DNA from 3 places in the Streptomyces colwelliae genome. Region 3 is predicted to be linked to each of the others. Evidence: riboswitches for the same ligand, from Rfam matches in the RefSeq annotation. Region 3 holds a riboswitch; each other region holds the start of a gene.
What was found. Region 3 has a riboswitch for cobalamin ahead of ACNFOC_RS34025 (cobalamin biosynthesis protein). Riboswitches for the same ligand answer to the same signal wherever they lie in the genome.
Positions count from the first base shown of each region.

Region 1 (4,191 bases), on a different contig from region 3:
AGCGGGCGTTGGAACGGCCCGCCTGCTCGGTCGGGTAGAAGTTGATGTCCACGACCCGGTCGAGGAAGGTGACCGCGGTACGGACCGTCTCGTCCAGCCGCTCCCAGTCGATGTCACCGTCGACCACGAACGCGCCCAGGTTCACCGAACCGAGGTTGCAGACCGCCGTCTCGCCGTCGTCCGTGACCTCCAGGATCTCCGTGCAGAGGTTCGAGGAGTGGACCGTGTGGCCCGGCTCGGCGGTCTGGTTGGCGGTGCGGTTGGCCGCGTCCTTGAAGGTCATCCAGCCGTTGCCGGTCTGCGCGAGGGTGCGCATCATGCGGCCGTAGAGGTCGCGGGCCGGGATGGTCTTCTTGGCCAGACCCTGCGCCTCGGCCTTGCGGTACGCGGCGTCGAACTCGTCGCCCCACAGGTCGACCAGCTCGGGCACGTCGGCGGGGGAGAAGAGCGACCAGTCGCCGTTCTCGTTCACCCGGCGCATGAACTCGTCCGGGATCCAGTGCGCCAGGTTCAGGTTGTGCGTACGACGGGCGTCCTCACCCGTGTTGTCCCGCAGCTCCAGGAACTCCTCGATATCGGAGTGCCAGGTCTCCAGGTACACCGCGGCCGCGCCCTTGCGCCGGCCGCCCTGGTTCACCGCGGCGACCGAGGCGTCCAGCGTCTTCAGGAACGGGACGATGCCGTTGGAGTGCCCGTTCGTCCCCCGGATCAGCGAACCGCGGCTGCGGATACGGGAGTACGACAGCCCGATGCCACCGGCGTGCTTCGAGAGGCGGGCGACCTGGTGGTACCGGTCGTAGATGGAGTCCAGCTCGTCCAGCGGGGAGTCGAGCAGGTAGCAGGACGACATCTGAGGGTGCCGGGTGCCGGAGTTGAAGAGCGTGGGGGAGGACGGGAGGTAGTCGAGGCGGCTCATCAGGCGGTAGAGCGCGGCTACTTCGTCCAGGGCGCGGGTGCTGTCGTCCTCGGCGAGACCGGCGGCCACGCGCAGCATGAAGTGCTGGGGGGTCTCGATCACCTTGCGGGTGATCGGGTGCCGCAGGAGGTAACGGCTGTACAGCGTACGGAGCCCGAAGTAGCCGAAGCGGTCGTCGGCCTCCGTGTCGATCAGCGCGTCGAGACGGGCCGCGTGCAGCGTCGCGAACTCGGCGGTGCGGTCCGCGATGAGGCCCTCGCGGTGGCCGACGGCGACGGATTCGGTGAACGTCGTGACGCCCTGGGAGGCGGCCTCGGCGGCGATGCTGACCGTCAGCAGCCGGGCGGCCAGCCGGGAGTAGACGGGGTCCTCGGAGATGAGGCCGGCGGCCGCCTCCGTGGCCAGTTCGCGCAGTTCCGCCACGTCCGCGTGCGCGGACCGGCCGCGCAACGTGGCGGCGGCGACCCGGCCGGGGTCGGCGTCGGGAAGGTCGGCGGTCAGCTCGGTCAGGGTCCGCAGGATCGCGGTACCGGGGCCGTCGGCTCCGGGAACGGTCGCTCCGGGAACGGCCGTACCAGGAACGTCGGTTCCGGTTCCGGTCGCGTTCGCTACGGTCGCCTCGTTCACCTGGGTCGCTGATGCCGGCTCTGCTGGCGCGATGGTCACGGTGGGGCTCTCCCTCGCTCGGCACGGGGCCTCGCTGAGGGCAGGCGGCAGCACACGAGCGCACGGGGCGTCGCGTCCACCGGCCCACTCCACGAGGCCCGGACGTCATGCGCCCTGGCCGGGTGGCCGGACGCGCGCCGTCGGCAGGTCCTCGGACTGACCAGGCGTGCATATGCACGCAAGTACACCGTTGCGGGACAGTTCCGGATTCGCACCGGATTCCCCTGCGGCGACAGCGAGCATGAGCATACATCTTGTGCTCGCCTGTCACGCCACCACCAGATGTTGTGTCGCGGTGGTTTCAGAGTGTCAGCTTGTAGGTGAGCAGAGTGAGATCGTCCAGGTGTGGCACGGGGTTCCAGTCGCGGTCGGGGGTGCGGACGAAACCGAGGCGTTCGTAGATGCGGTGGGCCGCGTGCATGGAGCTCTGGGTCGACAGGACTACGGCCGTGCAGCCCTCCGTGGCTCGGGCGCGGTCGAGGCAGGCGCGGACGAGGGCCTCGCCGGCGCCGCGGCCTCGGGCGGTGCGGGTGATTGCCAGTGCGCGGATTTCTGCCTCGCCGGGGCGGGCTATGTCGGCGACTGGGCCGGGGCCTTGGACGAAGGTGACTCCGCCGAGGAGGTGGTCGCCGTCCACCGCGACGAGAACCTCGGCGGCTGCGGCTCGGCTTGCTACGTCCTTCAGTACGGGGAGGTACGGGTCGGTCTCGCCGTAGTCGAGTAGGCCGTCGTCGAGGTAGGCGTGGGCTGTGAGGGTGCCGAGGGGTTCGTACTCGTCGGGGTGGGCCTGCCGGATCACGATGTCCATGTGATCGAGTGTGCCGGAGGGGTACGACAACGGGCCGCCGTTTTTCTTGCTGTCGGCGGCCCGCTGCGGGTTGTGTGTGGCTGGTCGCGCAGTTCCCCGCGCCCCTGGGAAATTCAGGCGCCGGCGATTACGGGGAGCTCCTCTTTTACCCCCGGGTCGCCTGCGTCTGCCGTGTAGTCGCCGGGGTTGGTCTCGTCGATGCCCTCGGGGGCCTTGAACGCCTTCAAGGCGAACGTGAGGACCACCGTCACCACGACGTTCAGGACGAATGCCGTCAGGCCGATGTAGCCGATCTCACCGATGCCCGGGATCTCCTTCGCGGAGCCGCCGAAGTGGGACTGGGTCGGGGAGGCCACGCCGTACGCGGCGAGGGTGCCGTAGATCATGCCGGTCGCCCAGCCGGCGAGGAGGGCCCAGCGGTGGGGCCAGCGGGTGAAGAGGCCGCCCACCAGGGACGGGAAGGTCTGGAGGATCCAGATGCCGCCGAGGAGTTGGAAGTTGATGGCGACCGTCTTGTCCATCGTCAGGACGAAGGCCAGGGCGCCTACCTTCACCAGGAGCGAGACGATCTTGGAGACCTTTGTCTCCTGGGCGGGGGTCGCGTCCGGTTTGATGAAGTCCTTGTAGATGTTGCGGGTGAAGAGGTTCGCCGCCGCGATGGACATGATGGCCGCGGGGACCAGGGCGCCGATGCCGATCGCCGCGAAGGCCACGCCCGCGAACCAGTCCGGGAACATGTTCTCGAACAGCTGCGGGATGGCCAGTTGGCCGTTGGTGACCTTGACGCCCGCCGCGATCGCCATGAAGCCGAGCAGCGCGAGCAGGCCCAGCATCAGTGAATACAGCGGCAGGATCGTGGTGTTGCGGCGGATCACGTTGCGGCTCTTGGAGGACAGGGTCGCGGTGATCGAGTGGGGGTACATGAACAGGGCCAGTGCCGAGCCCAACGCCAGTGTGGCGTACGTCCATTGGCCCGCCGGTGCGGGGACGAGTCCGCCCGCTCCCGCCGCCTTGAACTTGGCGCCCGCCGCGCTGAAGATGTCGTCGAAGCCGCCGAGCTTGATCGGGATGTAGATGATCGCCACCGCGATCACGATGTAGATCAGGCCGTCCTTCACGAACGCGATCAGCGCGGGCGCCCGTAGACCCGATGAATAGGTGTACGCGGCCAGCACCGCGAACGCGATCAGCAGCGGCAGGTCCTTCACGAACCAGTTGGAACTCGCGCTGCCGCCCACCCCCATGACGTCCAACACGGCCTGGATGCCGACCAGTTGGAGCGCGATGTACGGCATCGTCGCGAGGATGCCGGTGACCGCCACCGCCAGCGAAAGACCCTTCGAGCCGAAGCGGCCGCGTACGAAGTCCGAGGTCGTCACGTAGCCGTGCTTGTGCGACACCGACCAGAGGCGGGGGAGGAACGTGAAGATGAGGGGGTACACGAGGATCGTGTAGGGCACCGCGAAGAAGCCGGCCGCGCCCGCCGCGTAGACCGCCGCCGGGACCGCCACGAACGTATACGCCGTGTAGAGGTCGCCGCCGAGCAGGAACCAGGTGACCCAGGTGCCGAACGACCGTCCGCCCAGGCCCCATTCGTCGAGGCTCTGCTCGTTGTCGGCCCGGCGCCAGCGTGCCGCCAGGAAGCCCAGGACCGTGACGGCCAGGAAGAAGAAGATGAAGACGCCGAGAGCGACGCCGTTCACGCCGTCGTTCACCGGTTGCCTCCGTGGCGGGTCCGCTGGTCACGCTGCCAGAGCTTGTAGGCGGTCATGGTCAGCGCCGCCGAGATCAGCACCCAGAG
Region 1 is NZ_JBLTJC010000011.1:12,203-16,393, forward strand. It holds gene ACNFOC_RS04030 (ribonucleoside-diphosphate reductase subunit alpha) at 1-1,582, opposite strand, end outside; cobalamin riboswitch at 1,708-1,831, opposite strand; gene ACNFOC_RS04035 (GNAT family N-acetyltransferase) at 1,884-2,390, opposite strand; gene mctP (monocarboxylate uptake permease MctP) at 2,504-4,105, opposite strand; gene ACNFOC_RS04045 (DUF3311 domain-containing protein) at 4,102-4,191, opposite strand, start outside.
Region 1: another riboswitch for cobalamin. It lies ahead of ACNFOC_RS04030 (ribonucleoside-diphosphate reductase subunit alpha); the one in region 3 lies ahead of ACNFOC_RS34025 (cobalamin biosynthesis protein).

Region 2 (4,191 bases), on a different contig from region 3:
GGCGCGGGCGTCGAGGACGTTCTCCTTGGTGAGTTGGTCCTTGGACAGCCACTTCACCTTCTTGTAGCCGTCCTTCCAGGGGACGTCGGTGAGGTCTCCCTTGTCGTCGGGCATGGCGAACCCGGCCATGCGGTTCTCCAGGCCGAGGGCGAACATCAGCTCGGTGATGCCGACGTCGTTGGTGACGACCCGCTCGGGGACCGTCTTGTACGTCACCTTCCGGCCGCAGTTGGTGAGGGTGACGGCGGAGGATCTGGCGTTCTGCGGCGAGGGCTCGACCGTGGCGCCGCAACCGGCGGTGGCGGTCGCGGCGAGGCAGAGCGCGGCGGCAAGCAGCTTGCGCATGGGGGGTGTTGTCCTTCAAGCGATGGGCGTGGTGGGCGGGAGCAGGTCGAACAGGAGCTGGACGGCGCCGGTCTCCGGATGCCGTACCGGATGCGCGCGGACCCCGAACACCTCGGCGAGCAGGGCGGGTCGGAGGACGTCGTGCGGCGGGCCGGAGGCGACGATCCGGCCGTTCGCGATCACGTACAGCTGGTCGCAGTGGGCGGCGGCGAGATTGAGGTCGTGCAGGGCCGCCAGGACGGTCAGGCCGCTGCCGCGGACCATGGACAGCACGTCCAACTGGTGGGCGATGTCGAGGTGGTTGGTGGGTTCGTCGAGGACCAGGACGCGGGGGCGCTGGGCGAGTGCGCGGGCGATCAGGACGCGTTGCCTCTCGCCGCCGGACAGGGCGAGGAACCCGCGGTCGGCGAGGTGGGTGACGCGGGTGCGTGCCATGGCTCCGGCGCAGATCTCCCGGTCCGAGGCGGCGGTCCGGTCCCGGTGCGGCAGCCGTCCCATAGCGACCACTTCGGCGACGGTGAAGTCGAACTCGGCCGACGACTCCTGCGGCAGTGCGGCCAACTTGCGGGCGGCGGCGCGCGGTTCCATGGCGTGTACGTCGTCGCCGTCGAGCCGGATCACGCCGTCGGCCGGTCGCAGCGCCCGGTACACGCACCTCAACAGGGTCGACTTTCCACTGCCGTTGGGGCCGACGAGCCCGACAAAGGCCCCGCTGCCCGCCGAGAGCCGGATGTCGTGCACCAGCCGCACCGCGCCCGCGTCGACCGAGAGCCCCTCGATGTCGAGCCTCATCAACGCCCCCCGAACGCATAGCCGCCGCGCCGCATCAGCAGCAGGAACGCGGGCACTCCCACGACCGCGGTGATCACACCGACCGGCAGTTCGGCGGGCGCCAGCAGCAGCCGGGACAGTACGTCCGCCCACACCAGGAGCACCGCTCCGGCGAGCGGCGCGACCGCGAGGACCTTGCGGTGATCGGCGCCGACGAGCATCCGCACGAGGTGCGGGACCATCAGTCCGACGAAGCCGATGGCTCCGCTGACCGCGACGACCGTTCCCGTCACGGCGGCGGTCACGAGGAACAACTCCCGCCGTAGTCGGCCCGGTTGGACGCCGAGCGCGGCGGAGGTCTCGTCCCCCATCGCGAGGGCGTTGAGCGACTCCGCGCGCCACCGCAGCCACGCCCAGCCAGCCGCCACGGTGACGGCGGCCAACGGCACCTGCGCCCAGGTCGCCCCGCCCAGGCTCCCCAGCAGCCACATCATCGCCGAGCGGGCCGCCTCGCCCCGGGCCGCGCCGAACACCATGACGGTGGTGACGGCTTCGAAGCCGTACGCCAGCGCGGTGCCCGTCAGGATCAGCCGCAGCGGGGTGAGGCCGTGCGGCGAGCGGGCCACGGCGTAGACCAGGACCATGGCCGCGAGCGCCGAGGCGAACGCGGACACCGACAGCGCCCACACCCCCAGTCCGGCGAACGCGCCCAGCAGGATGACGGCGTTGGCGCCCACCGCCGCGCCCGAGGAGATGCCGAGCACGAACGGATCGGCGAGCGCGTTGCGGACCATGGCCTGTACGGCCACGCCGACGGCGGACAGTCCGGCCCCGACGACGGCCGCGAGGACGACCCGCGGCAGCCGGATCTCCCACACGATGGTGTAGGCGGCGGCGTCACCGGCCCGCACGGTCCCGCCGGTGACGCCGGCCCACAGGAACCGGAACATGTCCGCCGTGCCGATCCCGGCCGCGCCGAGACCGACGCCGCACACGAGGGAGACGCCGAGCAGGAGCAACAGCCCGAGCAGCAGAAGGTGTTGGGGTATCCGGCGAGGATCACGCCCTGGGCTCTGGACACGGCCTGAGCCGGTTCTCGGACGGAGGAGCACGGTCGGCGGTCCTTCACCTGGGGCCGCCTGGTGAGCCTCGATGGAGGAGACAGCCCGGACGACCGTGCCGGCCGCTCGGTCCCCTCTCGCAGTCCACGGCGAGCAGTCAACGGGTCGCACCACCCACGGGTAATCGGACTCGCGCGACGGCCAGAGGTCGCCACGCACACCGTTGCGGGTCAGCGCCGGATTCTCACCGGACTTCCCCCGCGGGAGGCTCGGGGAGCGTAACAAACGGCGCGGAGCATGCCGACGGCGCCTGAACCAACCTCTCCCGTCAGATGCCTGAGAACACCTGAGAACCCGGGGCGTCTGCCCTCGACATGGCGCCGGCCGGCTCCCGGCAGGTGGCACGCAGGGCGTCCAGCTTCTCCGCGTCGGTCGTCCCCACCGCCGCCGTGTACGTGACGATCCTGAGGTCGGTGCCGGCGGCCATCACGACGTCGAGGTCGAGGTCGACGGCTCCCACCCGGGGGTGTTCGACGGTCTTGCGGTCGCCGACGTGGGTACGAGCGGTGCCGTTGGACCAGAGGCGGGCGAAGCGCGGGCTGTCGCGCAGCATGTGGTCGACGAAGGCGGCGAGCCGCGCGTCATGGGGATGGGCGGCGGCCGTCACCCGCAGGTCGGCGACGAGGTCCTCCTCCTCGACCTCGTCGCCCGCCCAGGAGCGGACCGGCCAGGCCCCGATCGGTTCTCGCCCTCGTGCGGCGCTCGTCCGGAACATGCCGGCCACGAGGTTGTGCTCGATCCAGCCGTACGTACGGGGATCGCCGATCGTCTCGGACCACATCCCGTTCCAGCTGACGAGGGTCCAGTCGGCGGCGAACACCGCGGTGGGATTGCCCGCCAGCTGACCCACCAGCCGGTGCACCCTCGCGGGAACGTGCCGGGACACGTTCCCGGCCGGGGGCGGTGCGAGGTGGGCGCAGCGGAACAGGTGGTCGCGCTCGGACGGTTCGAGGCGTAGCGCCCTGGCCAGTGCGATGACCACCTGGGCCGAGGGGTTCCGGGCGCGGCCCTGTTCCAGCCGGACCACGTAGTCGACCGACAGGCCTGCCAGCCGGGCCAGTTCCTCCCGGCGCAGCCCGGGGATGCGCCGGTCCCCGCCCACCTCCAGCCCGCTGTCCCGCGGTGACACGCGCTCGCGCCACCCCCGCAGAGCGATGCCGAAGTGGTTCGTCCTAGCCGCCATGGAGCACATTGTCGTTCAACTGACACACGGCACCCGGCCGTTCGGCCCCCGCACGCCGGAGTCTTTACTCACCGCCGGCCGTGCTGTCGGCCCTCCCCGGCTACGACGTCGACGCGGCCGGCACAGCCTCGCCGGACTTCTCGGCGTCCGCGCCGTCGGCCCACCGTGCCCGGATGAACGCCCCGGCGGCGTCGAGCGCGGCGGCGCCCTCGTCGAGGAGCGAGGCGAACGCCTGGAAGACGTGCGGGACTTGGGGCCAGACCTGCAGTTCGACGTGGACGTCGTGCCCGGCGGCGCGCGCGGCGAGTCGTACGGCGTCGTCCAGGAGGATCTCGTAGGAGCCGACCTGGATGAACAGGGGTGCCAGGCCGGTCAGATCGGCGAAGACGGGGCTGGCGTGCGGGGTGGTGGGGTCGGTGTCGCGGAGGTAGTCGCGGGCGCGTGCGCGCAGGCCTTCCGGGGTCAGTGAGGCGTCGAGTGCCGCCTTGCTCACCGTGCTGTCGCCGGACACGCTCAGGTCGGCCCATGGGGAGAAGACAGCGGCCGATGACGGCTGGGGCAGGCCCGCGTCCTTGGCGGCGACCAGCGTCGCGGCGACGAGACCACCGCCCGCGGACTCACCGACAAAGGCGATGCCGGAACTGGGAGTTCCGTCGTCGAGCAGGGCCCGGTACACGGCCAGGGCGTCGTCGACCGCCGCGGGGAACGGATGCTCGGGTGCCAGCCGGTAGTCGACGCAGACGGCGCGTGCACCGGTGCGCCGGGAGACCT
Region 2 is NZ_JBLTJC010000005.1:69,986-74,176, forward strand. It holds gene ACNFOC_RS02150 (ABC transporter substrate-binding protein) at 1-345, opposite strand, end outside; gene ACNFOC_RS02155 (ABC transporter ATP-binding protein) at 361-1,137, opposite strand; gene ACNFOC_RS02160 (FecCD family ABC transporter permease) at 1,137-2,228, opposite strand; cobalamin riboswitch at 2,336-2,479, opposite strand; gene ACNFOC_RS02165 (helix-turn-helix domain-containing protein) at 2,506-3,420, opposite strand; gene ACNFOC_RS02170 (alpha/beta hydrolase) at 3,521-4,191, opposite strand, start outside.
Region 2: another riboswitch for cobalamin. It lies ahead of ACNFOC_RS02160 (FecCD family ABC transporter permease); the one in region 3 lies ahead of ACNFOC_RS34025 (cobalamin biosynthesis protein).

Region 3 (4,191 bases):
GCCTCGTCCTTGCGTACATACCACCCGGTCGTCATTCCCGGCCTCCTGCACACCGAGGAGTACGCGGACGCTCTGGGAGCTCCCGAAATGCCCGACGCGGCCCTTCGGCGCAAGATCGTCGAGTTCCGCACCGCCCGGCAGGAGCGGGTCTTCGACGAGGAAACCGGCGTCGACAAGCTGCACTTCGTGGTGGACGAAGCGGCTCTACGGCGCAGAATCGGTGAACCCGACGTCATGCGTCGGCAGTTGCAGCACCTCAAGAACATGGCTGAGCATCCACGCGTCACCCTTCAGGTGCTGCCGTTCTCGGCCGGTGCTCTGTTGAGCACGCAGACCGCGTTCATCCTGCTCAGCTTCAAGGACGAGGAAGACCTGATCTACCTCGAGTTCTCCCAGGCCAGCTCCATCGCCACCAGGGACAACTTCGAACTCGTGGCCAATTTCCAGGACTCCTTCGAGCAGTTGCGGAATCTCGCCTACAGCGAGAACCAGGCACTCGATCTGATCGACGATGCCAAGGAAGCCTTCAGCGTGGACTGACCCGGAGCCCCACGGCTCGGGCACAGCAGGGGGAGGGTCGGCGATGCCGCTCTTCGATTGGCAAGGGCTCATGCGGCACTTCCTCGCTGCCTTGACCACTGCCGACACCCCTGGTCGGACCGCCCCCAGCGACACACACGCCACCACGCCGTCTTCCGCACCCGAGGCCCCAGCGGCACCAGACCCCCTGCAAGGGGAGCCCTCCAGCGAGACCCCCTCCACTCAGGAGGAGTGGAACCATCCCACGGTCCACGACCTGTTCGCCGTAGGCATGAAGGACAAAGGCCAGGCCGAGACGCTGGACGGCCTCCTGGATGCGGAGCACGAGCGGGTGCTCCGCACCCGAGACCAGGAGCTGAAGGGCTTCCTGGCCAAAAGTGGCTGTCTCACTCTGTGTACCGCGCTCTTCGTGGGAAGCCTGGTGATATCCATGCGCATCGCGAAGGGCATCGATCTCCACCAGATCAGGCTTTCGCCCACCATGCACGTAGCACTGGTCTCGGTGGGCAGCGCGTTCCTGACCGGGACGATCGGATGGCTCATACGCAAGCTCCGTGATCGACCGCGGCGGAGGAGCAGAACCGGGAGTCTCAACGACCGGACGGAGAACGGCGGTCGGCCCTCGCCCGGGACGCGGACCGATGACCCGCGGCAAGGCAGTGGAAGGTGACCGGCGCGAATCCCCACGCGACCCCGGCACCCGCCGCCACTACCGCCGAGGTGACGAGCCAGACGGTGAACCGCTCCTGGACTCCGTCGAAGAGAAGTGAGGTCAGGGCCCCGACAGCCGTGGCCACGGCTCCGCACACGGCGCAGTATGAGAGCAGCGCGAGCCGTTTCCGCTCGGCATTACTTCCCTTGCCCGGCGGCGGTCGTTCACTCTCGGCCCCCATTTTTGCCCCCAGCCTCTCGCGGCTCACGCTGGACGGGTTACGTCGCCCCCGGATCTGCCCGCTGCCACCGCTGTCACAAACGTGGACCACACCGTGCTGGTCACGACCATATGCGGCTGCCGACGGTTCTTGGAATCGCGCACCCATACCTCGTCTCCGGGACAGGCGACTTCGACACAGTCCCCGCTCAAACTGGTGTAGCTGCTCTTCTGCCAACGCCACGCGGACGCCCCGTCGGCCACACCGCCTCCCCCATGTCGAGCCTCAACCCATGTCACGGCACGCCCACCCGGTCGACGCACACTAGTCCCGGACAGCGAGGGCACGACAGCAAGTTGCCGGATTGGCCGCACCAGGACTCGACCGGATGAGACCTGCCCGCGGATGTTCTGTATCGCTCCCCTGCCGTTGTCTCCAATTCTACGAACCGTGCCGTCGCTGCCTAGCCTGAATCCGGACCAGTGTGCGTCTCAGCACACTCCTCCGTCCCAGGTCAACAGCAAGTTGACGCCCCTTCCAACAGCATGGTGGACTGCCGGAGCCATGTACGGCGGCAGGAGAGGAAGCCGGTGTGAATCCGGCGCGGTCCCGCCACTGTCACCGGGGTAGGTAGCCCCGGGAGCCAGGAACTCTCACCGCCGGTCTCGTCGAACCAGGGCGTGGACACCCTGAGTGAGGACATACCGCCATGCTCGGCTGCCGTTCGAGGTCCCGTACCAACGCAGTGTCCGACCCAGCGATCGGCTGACCCGATGCGTGCCGATCGCGTCTTCGCGTACGGCGCCGCCGCCGGCCTCCTCGGCGACCACCTGCTCGGCGATCCCCGCCGCGGGCATCCGGTCGCCGCGTTCGGCCGTGCCGCCGGTGCCGTGGAACGCCTGCTGTGGCGCGACCACCGAGGCTGGGGCGCCCTGCACACCGCTGTGTGCGTCGGTGGCACCATCACCCTCGCCGCCGCGGCCACTTCGGCCCTACGACCGTCCCGTACGGCCTCTGCCGCGCTCACCGCCGCCGCCACCTGGGCCGTCGTCGGCGGGACCTCCCTCGCGCGCGAGGCCGGGGTCGTCGGGCGCGCGCTGGAGGCCGGGGACATCGATGCCGCACGGGCGCGCCTGCCGCACCTCTGCGGACGGGACCCGCAGTCCCTCGACGCCGACGGGATCGCCCGGGCCGTCGTCGAGTCCGTCGCCGAGAACACGTCCGACGCGGTCGTCGGCGCCCTGGTCTGGGGCGGCATCGCGGGCGTCCCTGGCCTGCTCGGCTTCCGGGCCGTGAACACGCTCGACGCCATGGTCGGCCACAAGTCGGCCAAGTACCGCCGCTACGGCTGGGCTTCGGCCCGCCTCGACGACGTCGCCGGCTGGCCGGGCGCCCGCCTCACCGCCGCCCTCGCGACCGTCGCGGGCGGCGACCCGCGCCGCGCCGCCCGCGCCTGGCGCACCGACGCCCGCAAACACCCGAGCCCCAACGCCGGGCCCGTGGAGGCCTCCTTCGCGGGAGCCCTCGGCGTACGCCTCGGCGGGACGCTCTCCTACGGCGGCCGGGTCGAGCACCGGCCCGTGCTCAACGGCGACGGACGCGCCGTCGCCGTACCGGACATCGCGCGTGCCGTACGGCTGTCCCGGCGCGTCGGTCTGCTCGCGCTCGGGGTTAGTGTCGCCGGGCGGCTCCTCGTGAAGGGAAGCAAGTCATGAGCGGCGGCGGGCTATTGGTGGCCGGGACCACCTCGGACGCCGGGAAGAGTGTCGTCACCGCCGGGATCTGCCGGTGGCTCGTGCGGCAGGGTGTGAAGGTCGCGCCGTTCAAGGCGCAGAACATGTCCCTGAATTCGTTCGTCACGCGCGAGGGCGCCGAGATCGGGCGGGCGCAGGCCATGCAGGCGCAGGCCTGCCGGATCGAGCCGACCGCGCTGATGAATCCCGTGCTGCTGAAGCCGGGCAGCGACCGGAGCAGTCAAGTCGTGCTCATGGGCAAACCCGTGGGCGAGATGAGTGCCCGTGGCTATCACGGCGGACGGCAAGAGGCCCTGCTCGGGACCGTGTTGGACTGTCTCGCCGAGTTGCGGGGCACGTATGACGCGGTGATCTGTGAGGGGGCCGGTTCGCCCGCCGAGATCAATCTGCGGCGGACCGACATCGTGAACATGGGCATCGCGCGCAATGCCGGGCTGCCCGTTCTCGTCGTCGGCGACATCGACCGCGGCGGCGTCTTCGCCTCCTTCTTCGGGACGGTCGCGCTGCTGTCGCCCGAGGACCAGGCGTTCGTCGCCGGGTTCCTCGTCAACAAGTTCCGGGGCGATGTGTCGTTGCTGGAGCCGGGGTTGGAGATGCTGCTCGGCCTCACCGGGCGGCGGACGTACGGCGTGCTGCCGTACCGGCACGGGCTCGGGATCGACGAGGAGGACGGGCTGCGCATCTCGCTGCGCGGCACCGTGCGCGAGTCCAGCACCGCGCCGCCGGTCGGCGAGGACGTGCTGCGGGTCGCCGTCTGCGCGATCCCCCTCATGTCCAACTTCACCGACGTGGACGCGCTGGCCGCCGAACCGGGCGTCGTGGTGCGGTTCGTGGACCGGCCGGAGGAACTGGCCGACGCGGACCTCGTCGTCGTCCCCGGCACCCGGGGGACGGTGAAGGCCCTGGAGTGGCTGCGGGAGCGCGGCCTCGCGGACGCCCTCGTCCGCCGGGCGGCCGAGCAACGTCCCACCCTCGGCATCTGCGGCGGCTTCCAGATCCTCGGCGAGCACATCGACGACGAGGTC
Region 3 is NZ_JBLTJC010000214.1:6,111-10,301, forward strand. It holds gene ACNFOC_RS34010 (helix-turn-helix domain-containing protein) at 1-540, shown strand, start outside; gene ACNFOC_RS34015 (hypothetical protein) at 812-1,210, shown strand; gene ACNFOC_RS34020 (DUF397 domain-containing protein) at 1,457-1,786, opposite strand; cobalamin riboswitch at 1,945-2,087, shown strand; gene ACNFOC_RS34025 (cobalamin biosynthesis protein) at 2,186-3,127, shown strand; gene ACNFOC_RS34030 (cobyric acid synthase) at 3,124-4,191, shown strand, end outside.